2 linked regions of the Pararoseomonas sp. SCSIO 73927 genome follow. The protein of the gene in region 2 interacts with the protein of the main gene of each other region in a pairwise test. Links are inferred from orthologs where the notes say so. Each region holds a gene or a part of one and is shown on either strand. Other genes may lie near its edges.

What was found. The genes of interacting proteins can lie anywhere in the genome.
Region 1: the proteins of recJ (region 2) and VQH23_RS09390 interact in binary tests that used the Escherichia coli proteins (3 or more experiments, as listed by UniProt). The link is inferred for Pararoseomonas sp. SCSIO 73927 from one-to-one orthologs.

Annotation. Positions count from the first base shown.
Region 1 is NZ_CP146232.1:1,967,184-1,971,953, forward strand. What follows is about bases 1,030-4,017. They hold VQH23_RS09390 (DNA topoisomerase), read right to left. Parts: upstream 3,692-4,017; coding sequence 1,367-3,691; downstream 1,030-1,366. Other genes in these bases: VQH23_RS09385 (SDR family oxidoreductase), read left to right, coding at 1,030-1,266; rpoD (RNA polymerase sigma factor RpoD), read left to right, coding at 3,998-4,017. In the rest of the region: VQH23_RS09380 (MFS transporter), read left to right, coding at 1-22; more of VQH23_RS09385, read left to right, coding at 154-1,029; more of rpoD, read left to right, coding at 4,018-4,770.
Region 2 is NZ_CP146232.1:5,048,227-5,053,001, reverse strand. What follows is about bases 1,087-4,079. They hold recJ (single-stranded-DNA-specific exonuclease RecJ), read left to right. Parts: upstream 1,087-1,682; coding sequence 1,683-3,476; downstream 3,477-4,079. Other genes in these bases: VQH23_RS23910 (hypothetical protein), read left to right, coding at 3,625-4,079; glpX (class II fructose-bisphosphatase), read left to right, coding at 1,087-1,675. Also shown: VQH23_RS23925 (homoserine dehydrogenase), read left to right, coding at 1-671; more of glpX, read left to right, coding at 668-1,086; more of VQH23_RS23910, read left to right, coding at 4,080-4,293; VQH23_RS23900 (hypothetical protein), read right to left, coding at 4,481-4,775. UniProt on the Escherichia coli protein: Single-stranded-DNA-specific exonuclease.

The DNA.
Region 1 (4,770 bases), 3.1 Mb from region 2 along the record:
CGGCGCCGTGGCCGCTTCGTGATGCAGCCGCCGCCCATGCGGGCGGCGGAGCAACCCCGTGCCGACCGGGATCGAGGGACAGCCGCGCCGACCGGCGTGGGCGAGCTCCCGCCCCCTCCCGCCGCACACACCCCTTCCAGAGGACCAGACACCATGACCGGAACGATGCTGACGAACGACGGCCGGACCCGTCACCTCGGGCGCCGGCCCGCCCTTCTCGCCCTCGGCACGCTGGCGGCTGCCGGCCTCGCGCCGGGCGGCGCGGTGGCACAGGGCGCGCCGGGCGGCGCGATGGCACAGGGCGCGCCGGGCGGCGCGGCGGCACAGGTCGCGCCGAAGCCCGATTGGAGCCCTGCCGAGATGCCCTCCCAGCGCGGGCGCATCTTCCTCGTCACGGGCGGGACCAGCGGCATGGGGTACGAGGACGCCCGGGCCCTGGCCGCCGCCGGGGCCCGCGTGGTGATCGCGGCGCGCAACCCGCAGCGGGGGGAGGAGGCGATCGCCCGGATCCGGCAGGAGGTCCCTGGGGCCGAGCTCGGGTTCGAGGCGGTGGACCTGGCCGAACTCGCCTCGGTCCGTGCGCTGGCCGCCCGTCTCGGCGGGGCGCTGCCGCGGCTCGACGGGCTGATCAACAACGCCGCGATCATGGCGCCGCCGGAGCGCGGCACCTCCGCCGACGGGATGGAGATGCAGTTCGCCACCAACTACGCCGGGCACTTCGTCCTGACGGCCGGGCTGCTCCCCCTGCTCCGCAGGGGCAGCGCGCCCCGGGTCGTCACCCTCTCCAGCATCGCCATCCACCGCGGCAGGATCGACCTCGAGGACCTGCAATCCGCGCGGGCCTATGACGGCTTCACGGCCTATGCCCAGTCGAAGCTGGCCTGCCTGATCTTCGCGATCGAGCTGCAGAGGCGCAGCGAGGCCGCGGGCTGGGGCGTCCAGAGCATGGCGGCCCATCCCGGCGTGGCGGTGACGGAACTCGTCGCGCGCGGGCCGGGGCTGGACAGCGAGGCCGGGCGCCAGTGGTCGGGCATGCGGGAGCGGATGCAGACCGCGGCCCAGGGCGCGCTGCCCACCCTCTACGCCGCCACGGCGCCGGAGGCCCGGGGCGGCGCCTATTACGGGCCGACGGGGCCGAACGAGATCAGCGGCCCGCTCGGCCTGGCAACGGTCCCGGCAGCCGCCCGCGACCCGGCGCTCGCGGCCCGGCTATGGGCGGCCACGGAGGAGCTGACCGGCACGCGCTTCCCTCCGGCCGGGGGCTGAGCCGGCCGGGCGGACAAGGCCCGTCCCGCCCGAATGACGGCGCGCCCCGGTTCGACGGGCCGGGGCGGCCGCGCGGAGGAGGGAACGCCGGCCCCGGAGGTCAGAGCCAACCGCGCTCCCGGAAGCCGCTCAGCTCGGTGCCGGGCGGCGCGTACCAGCCGCCCGCGCGATAGCGCGCGCCCAGCCGCAGCGCCGCCTCCTTGTTCCCGAAGGGGATGCGGAGCGGCGTCTCCTCCTCCCCGACGGCGGTGGCGGGGGTGGCCGGTTCAGGCCTTGCCGGGGAACGCCTCGGGGGCCTCTTGGGGCGCGTCGCGTCCTGCGCGGGGGCCGCCTTCTTCCGGCCTGCCGGGGCGCGCCGCCGGGGAGGGCGGGGCTTCTCCTCCGTCCCTGCCGGTTCGCCGGCGTCGGAAGGGGCGGCCTTGCCGGTGTGCCGGTCGAGGAAGGCGCGGCAGATCGTGCCGGAGGTGGCGTAGCCGCTCGGCGGCTCGATCCCCTTCTGCCGGGCCAGGCTCTCCACGAAGCGCTTCATGGCGGGGGTGGGCGGCAGCTTCCCGCCGCGCGCCTTCCTTGCCCCGCCCCCCGCCGGGCCGAGCAGCGCGGGGTCGATCGCCCCGGCCCCCTCCTGCAGCCGCCCGATGATCCGGCTGGCCTGGGCGCAGACGGCGTCGATCGCGCCCGTCATCTCCTGCTGGCCGACCAGCACCTCGTCCAGCAGGCGCTCCATCTGCGCCGTCACGCCGGGGTCCACCAGCGCCGGGTCCGCGCGCTCCAGCACGGCGTGGAGGGAGAGGCCGCGCTCCGTGGGCACGATGTTCTTGCCGTCGATCGCCAGGAACTCCTGCGCCTTGAGGCCCTTGATGACCTCGGCGCGGGTCGCGGGGGTGCCGATGCCCTTGGCCTCCTTCAGCCGCTCCTGCAGCGCCTCGTCCTCCACGAAGCGCCAGGCGTTCTGCATCGCCTCGATCAGCGTGCCCTCGTTGTAGCGCGGCGGGGGGCGGGTCTCCTTGTCCTCCACAGCGGCGTCGTGCAGGCGCACCGCCTCCCCGTCCCGCAGGGCGGGGAGGAGGGCGGCGTCCTCCCCCTTCTCGTCGGCCGGCTGCCAGTTCGGGAAGGCGGCGCGCCAGCCCATCTCGATCGGCTGGCGCCCGGTGGCCCGGAAGGCGTGGCCGCGCACGTCCAGCAGCGCCGTGGTCTGGCGGTAGCGGAAATCCGGCATCATGGCGGCGAGGTAGGAGCGCGCGATCACGTCGAACAGCTTGCGCTCGTCGATCGAGAGGCGCGGCCAGACCTCGCGCAGGGTCTCCACCGTGTTCACGTTGGGGATCACGGCGTGGTGGCTGGCCCCGGCCAGGCCCCGGTCGTGGAAGGCGCCGCCGGCGCCGCGGCGGATCACAGGCGGATCGGGCACCGGCACCTCGGCGAAGGACCGCCCGGCGCGCAGCCCCGCCACGATCCGCGGCGCGTCGGGGATCGCGCTCTCCGGCAGGTAGCGGGTCTCGGCGCGTGGGTAGGTGATGACCTTCTTGCCCTCGCCGTCGTAGAGCTGCTGCGCCACCTCCAGCGTGCGCGCGGCGGACCAGCCGAAACGGGAGCCGCAGAGCTTCTGGAGCGAGGGCAGGTCGTGCAGCCGGGGCGGGGACTGGCGCTTGTCCTCTACCTTAACGGAGATCGGGCCCTCGAAGCTCTCCGCCACCGCGGCGATCGCCTCCGCGTCCTCGCGCTTCAGGATCCGTTCCTTCGGCGCGTGGCGCATGCGGAAGGGGCCGGCCGCGGCCGCGGCCTCGGCGGTGGCCACCACCTCGAAATAGGCCTGGGGGACGAAGTTGCGGATCTCCAGCTCCCGCCGGCACACGATGGCCAGGGTCGGCGTCTTCACCCGGCCCACGCCGATCACGGTGCGCGCCCCGCGGGCCAGGGTGACGGTGGCGGTGCGGGTGAGGGAGAGGTTGTAGATCTGGTCCGCCTGCCGTCGCGCCACGGCGGCGGCGTAGAGGCGGGCGTACTCGGCATTCGGCCTGGCCCGGGCGAAGGCCTCCCGGATGGTCTGGGGATCCTGGGCGGTGAAGATTACCCGCATGACCCGGCCGCGATACTTCAGATGCTCCAGGATCTCCTGCCCGATGAGCTGGCCCTCCCGATCGCAGTCCGTGGCGAGCCAGACGCATTTCGCGCCCTTCAGCGCGGCGCGGATGGCCTGGAGCTTGGAGGCCTTGTTGCCGCCCCGGGCGGGCTTGGTGGCGTAGAGCCCTTCCGGCCGCAGCAGGACCGGGGACCAGCGCTTCCACTCCGGGGAGACCTCCTCCGGCTCTTCCAGATCGAAGAGATGCCCTTCCGCCGGCAGGATCGCGCCGTAGCGGCCGCCCACCGCGGCCCGCACGTCCTTCGCCTGGCTGGTCTTCTCGGTGATGACGATCTGGTCGGTCATGGCAGCCCTTCGCCTGTTCTCTAAAGGTTCCGAAGCGGGCTTGCCAATCCCAGCCGTTTCTTCCCTGCGGGGCGGTTGTTGGGACCGCCCGGCCACCCCAAATTTACCCTGGCGCAACCGCCGGTAGCGGCCCCAAATGCAGAGTGCGCGGGGCCGCAATGCGGCTGGAATGGTGGTGAGCCGCAAAACAGGTCTGGGCATTCGGGCGCGAAGGCCCCAGATGGGCGCCTTCCCGCGCAGAGCACTTCCTCAGGGTGCTCCGGGGGCGCGGGTGTTCTTTGCGGGTGTTTCCGGGAGGGGATTGGCATGGCGGCGACGGACGCGGGCGCACTGGTTCTGGATGAGCGCGAGGAGGCCCTCCTCGCCGCGCTGCCCGAGGCCGAGGGCCAGGCGCTGCGCCAGCTGGCGGAAATTGCCCGGAACCGCGGCCACGTGACCCACGCCGAGCTCGAGGCCGCGCTGCCGAGCGACCAGATCTCCTCTGACCGCATCGAGGACGCGCTGCGCGTCCTCGCCTATCTCGGCGTCGAGGTGGCCGAGGGCGAGGATTCCGAGGAGGCCGAGGAAGGCGAGACCGCCGCCAGCCGCCCGGGCGCGGCCGCGGAGGAGGACGAGGAGGCCGTCGGCAACATCAAGGCCGACACCGGCATCAACGCCGACCCGGTGCGTATGTACCTGCGCGACATGGGCGAGAAGATGCTTCTCACCCGTGAGGGCGAGATCGCGATCGCCAAGCGCATCGAGGCCGGGCGGGCCATGATGATCGAGGGGCTGTGCGAGGCCCCCCTGGTGCTGGACGCCATCCTCGGCTGGGCCGCCGCCGTGCGGGAGGAGCGCATGCTGCTCCGCGACGTGCTCGACCTCGAGGCGACCGCGGGCGCCGGCGAGGGACCGCTGGAGGACGCCGCCGGCGGCGGCGAGGACGATGGCGAGGAGGCCGAGGGCAGCTCCGGCACCGTCTCCCCCTCCGTGTTGGAGCAGCAGGTGAAGCCGGAGGCGCTGGCCGCCTTCGCCGCCATCGAGGCGGCCTATGAGGGGCTGCGCGGCCTCCAGGCCCAGCGCATGACGGCCTATGCCGA
Region 2 (4,775 bases):
ACAAGCTGGCGATCCTGGCGGCGCTGGCATTCGGGCGGCCGGTGGACTTCGACGCGGTGCATGTGGAGGGGATCCGGCAGGTCTCCGCGCTGGATATCCGCCTGGCGGAGGAGCTGGGCTACCGGATCAAGCTGCTGGGTATCGCCTCCTGCTCCGAGAGCGGGGTGGAGACGCGGGTGCATCCCTGCATGGTGCCGGCCTCCCACCCCGTGGCGACCGTGGACGGCGTGTTCAACGCCGTGGTTGCGGAGGGCGACCATGTCGGGCGCGTGGTGCTGGTGGGGCGCGGCGCCGGGGCGGGGCCGACGGCCTCCGCCGTGGTGTCGGACCTGATCGACATCGCGCGCGGGCGGCACACGCCGGTCTGGGGGGCGGAGTCCTTCTCCGCGACGCCCTCGATCGGGATGGAGCGGCATTCCGGCGCCTACTACCTGCGGCTGATGGTGGTGGACCGTCCCGGCGTGATCGCGGACGTGACGGGCGCGCTGCGCGACGCCGGGATCAGCCTGGAATCCATGCTGCAGCGCGGACGCGCGCCCGGGGAGGCGGTGCCCGTCGTCCTCACCACCCATGACGCGCGCGAGGGCGCGATGCGCGAGGCGATCGCCCGCATCTCCGCCCTCGACGCCGTACTTGAATCTCCTGCCCTTATCCGGATCGAAAGCCCATGAGCTCCACCCGCGCCGCCATCAACCCGGATGCTCCCCTGCAGAGCGACCGCAACCTGGCGCTGGAGCTGGTGCGCGTGACGGAGGCGGCGGCCATCGCCTCCTCCCGCTGGATCGGGCGGGGCGACAAGAACGCGGCGGACGGCGCCGCGGTGGACGCCATGCGCCGCGCCTTCGACAGCGTGGCGATCACCGGGACCGTGGTGATCGGCGAGGGCGAGATGGACGAGGCGCCGATGCTCTACATCGGCGAGAAGGTGGGCGCCGGCGGGCCGGAGGTGGACATCGCGGTGGACCCGCTGGAGGGCACCTCCATCTGCGCGCGCGGGATGCCGAACGCGATCGCGACGCTGGCGGTGGCGGAGAAGGGCGGGTTCCTTCACGCGCCGGACATCTACATGGACAAGATCGCGGTGGGCCCCGGCCTGCCGGACGGGGTGGTGCACATCGACGCCAGCCCGAAGGAGAACCTGCGGAACCTGGCGCAGGCGAAGAAGTCCGCGATCGAGGACCTGGTGGTCTGCACGCTGGACCGCGACCGCCACAAGGACATCATCCGCGCCTGCCGCGAGGCCGGGGCGCGCATCATGCTGATCCCCGACGGCGACGTGGCGGGCGTGGTGGCCTGTTCCCAGCCCGAGGCCGGGGTGGACATCTACCTGGGCTGGGGCGGCGCGCCGGAGGGCGTGCTGGCGGCGGCGGCGCTGCGCTGCATCGGCGGGCAGATGCAGGGGCGGTTGATCTACGAGGACGAGACGCAGCGCGAGCGGGCGAAGTCCATGGGCATCACGGACCCTGACAAGATCTTCACGGTCGAGGAGATGGCGAAGGGGGACGTGATGTTCTCCGCGACCGGCGTCACGTCGGGGGCCATGCTTCGGGGCGTGCGGCGCACGGCAGCCGCCGCGGTGACGCACTCCATCGTCATGCGCAGCAAGACGGGGACGGTGCGCTACGTGGAGGGGCACCACAACTTTATGGTCAAGCCGAACACCTATCTTGCCTGATGGATCGATGACGGACGCGCTCGCCACGGGAGCGCCGGGAGAGGCCGTCCTCGGCGTTTCGCGCAGCGCGACCGGCCGCCGCTGGGTGTGGCGGGAGGGCGATGAGCGCACCGGGCTGGCGATCGCCCAGCGGCTGGAGTTGCCGGAGATCGTGGGGCGGTTGCTGGCGGCCCGCGGGATCGGCGTGGAGGCGGCGGCGGACTTCCTGGAGCCGCGGCTGCGCGCGCTGCTGCCCGACCCATCCTGCATGCGGGACATGGACGCGGCCGCCGCACGCCTCGCCCAGGCGGTGCTGTCCGGAGAGAGGGTCGCGATCTTTGCCGACTACGATGCGGACGGGGCCTGTGCCGGGGCGCTGATGCTGCGCGTGCTGCGAGACCTCGGCGTGCCCGCCACCCACTACGTTCCCGACCGCATCAGGGAGGGCTACGGGCCCAACGCGCCGGCCATCGCGGCGCTGTGCGACGCGGGGGCGCGGCTGATCGTCTGCGTGGATTGCGGGATCGCGGCGCATCAGGCGCTGGAGGCGGCGCGCGGACGGGCGGACGTGGTGGTGCTGGACCACCACAAGGCGGAGGGGCCGGCGCCGGCGATCCTGGCCACGGTGAACCCCAACCGGCTGGACTGCGATTCCGGGCTGCGCGGGCTCTGCGCCGCCGGGGTGTGCTTCATGGCGGCGGTGGCGCTGCACCGGGCCCTGCGGAAGGCCGGCTTCTTCGAGGGGCGGGCCGAGCCTCCGCTGCTCGAGCTGCTGGACCTGGTGGCGACGGCGACCGTGTGCGACGTGATGCCGCTGACCGGGCTGAACCGGGCGCTGGTGGCCCAGGGGCTGCGCGTGATGGCGCGGCGCGGGCGGCCGGGGATCGCGGCGTTGCTGGAGGTGGCGGGGGTGAAGGACGCGCCCACGGCCTACTCCCTCGGCTTCGGGATCGGGCCGCGGCTCAACGCTTCCGGCCGGATCGGGGAGAGCGACCTGGCGCTGCGGCTGCTGGCGGAGGAGGACGCGCTGGAGGCCCGCGCCAAGGCGGAGAGCCTGGATGCGACCAACCGGCGGCGCCAGGAGGTGGAGGCGGGGGTGCTCGCTTCCGCCCTCGCCATGGCGGAGATGCAGGCGTCCGAGGGGCGGCCGGTGCTCCTCATCACCGGGGAGGGGTGGCATCCCGGCGTGGTCGGGATCGTCGCCGGGCGGGTGAAGGAGCGGTTCAACCGGCCGTCCCTCGTCGCGGGGGTGGCGGAGGGGCTGGCCAAGGGTTCGGGCCGTTCGGTGCCCGGGCTGGACCTGGGGGCCGCGATCATCGCGGCGCGGCAGGCCGGGCTGCTGGAGACGGGTGGCGGGCACGCGATGGCGGCCGGCTTTTCCTTCCGGGCGGAGCGGCTGGACGCCGTGCGGGCCTTCCTGGAGGAGCGGCTGGCGCAGGCGGCGGAGCTGCCGGATTCGGTCGCGCTGGTGGTGGAGGGGACGATCTCCGTCGCCGCCGCAGGCACGGCGCTGGCGGAGCAGGTGGCGCGGCTGGCGCCCTTCGGCACAGGGAATGAGGAGCCGCTCTTCGCCGTGCGCCGCGCGCGGGTGGTGCGGGCGGACCGAGTGGGGAAGGAGGGCGGGACCATCCGCCTGTTCCTGGAAGGGGAGGGGGGCGGGCGGCTCAAGGCCGTGTGCTTCCGGGCGAAGGAGGGGCCGCTGGCCGACCTCCTTCTCAAATCTCGCGGGGTGCCGCTGCACCTCTGCGGCGCGCTGCGGGCGGAGAGCTGGAACGGCGAGGTCTCGGCCTGCCTGCACGTGCAGGACGCGGCGCCGGCCTGACCTGCCCCGTCCGGGACGCTCCCGGGTTGTGCGGCGCCGCGGGGGCCCTTAACTGGCCGCGCGAGGTTCCCGGGGCGGCCCGGCGGACCCGCCCCTGCGCGCCCGACAACGCGGAGCTCCCATGCGCCCCTGCCGCTTTCTCCTTCCCTTGCTGCTCCTGGCCGGCTGCGGCAGCGACTACTCCGCCGACACCTACTCGACCCGGGCGGTGCAGCAGGCGAATCCGGTGCAGCAGGGCGTGATCATCGGCGCGCGGGAGGTGCAGATCTCGGCCGACGGCACGGCAGGGGCCGCAGTGGGCGCGGCGGCCGGCGGCATCGTCGGCGGTTCAACGCCGGGCAGCAGCATTACCTCCGCCCTGGCCGGGGTCGGGGGCGGGCTCGTCGGCGGGATTTTCGGCTCGGCGACGGAGCGCGTGATCAACGACAACCGGGCGACCGAGTACATCGTGCGCAGGACCAACGGAGAGCTGGTGAACGTGACCCAGCGGGACGTGCCGCCGTTGCCGGTTGGGCAGAAGGTGCTGGTGATCGCGGGCGCACAGGCGCGGATCGTGCCGGACTACACGGTGCCGGATGCCGCCGCCGCGCCGGCCACGGCGGGGCAGCAGGCGCCGGCGCGGGTGGAGGGGCCGGTGCGCGCCGAGCTGCCGGGGGCCGGCGGGGCTGCCGGCCCGCCGCCGGGCAACCCCGTGCCGCCCGCCGAGGCGCCGACCCGCACGGAGCTTCCCCCGGCCGTGCCCGCGCCTGCGAGCGCGGACGCCCCGCCCTCCCCGCGGGTGCCGCTTGTGCCGCCAGAGGCGCCGCTCGCGCTCTAGGGGTGCTGGACGGGGAGGGCGGGGCGTTGTAGTGACCCGCCGCGCCTGTCCCCTTCGTCTAGAGGCCTAGGACACCGCCCTTTCACGGCGGCGACACGGGTTCGAATCCCGTAGGGGACGCCAAGTACCGTTGATGCTGCTGGGGTTTCTGGTCAGTTCGGGCCAGCACCCCACAATCACCCCACACCTATCTTCGAACATCGGCGGACGATGCGGCTTCCCGCTCGCACTCCGCCCAGTCCACCTCGCCCATGCCGTTGTCCTGGAACCAGGGGTGATTGGCCCAGGTCTCGAAGCCTGCTGGCGGGGGAACATCTTCGTCAGCCAGCTCGGCCGCAGCCGCCAGATCTCGCCGCGAGGCCTCCTCGATGAGGGGGCGCACCGTCGCCATAGGCAGGTGCGCCAGCAAGGCCACGACCAGTTCCGTCTGCACTCCAGCCAGGGATGCCAAAGAGCACGGGCCCGGAAAGTCGTGGGCGTGC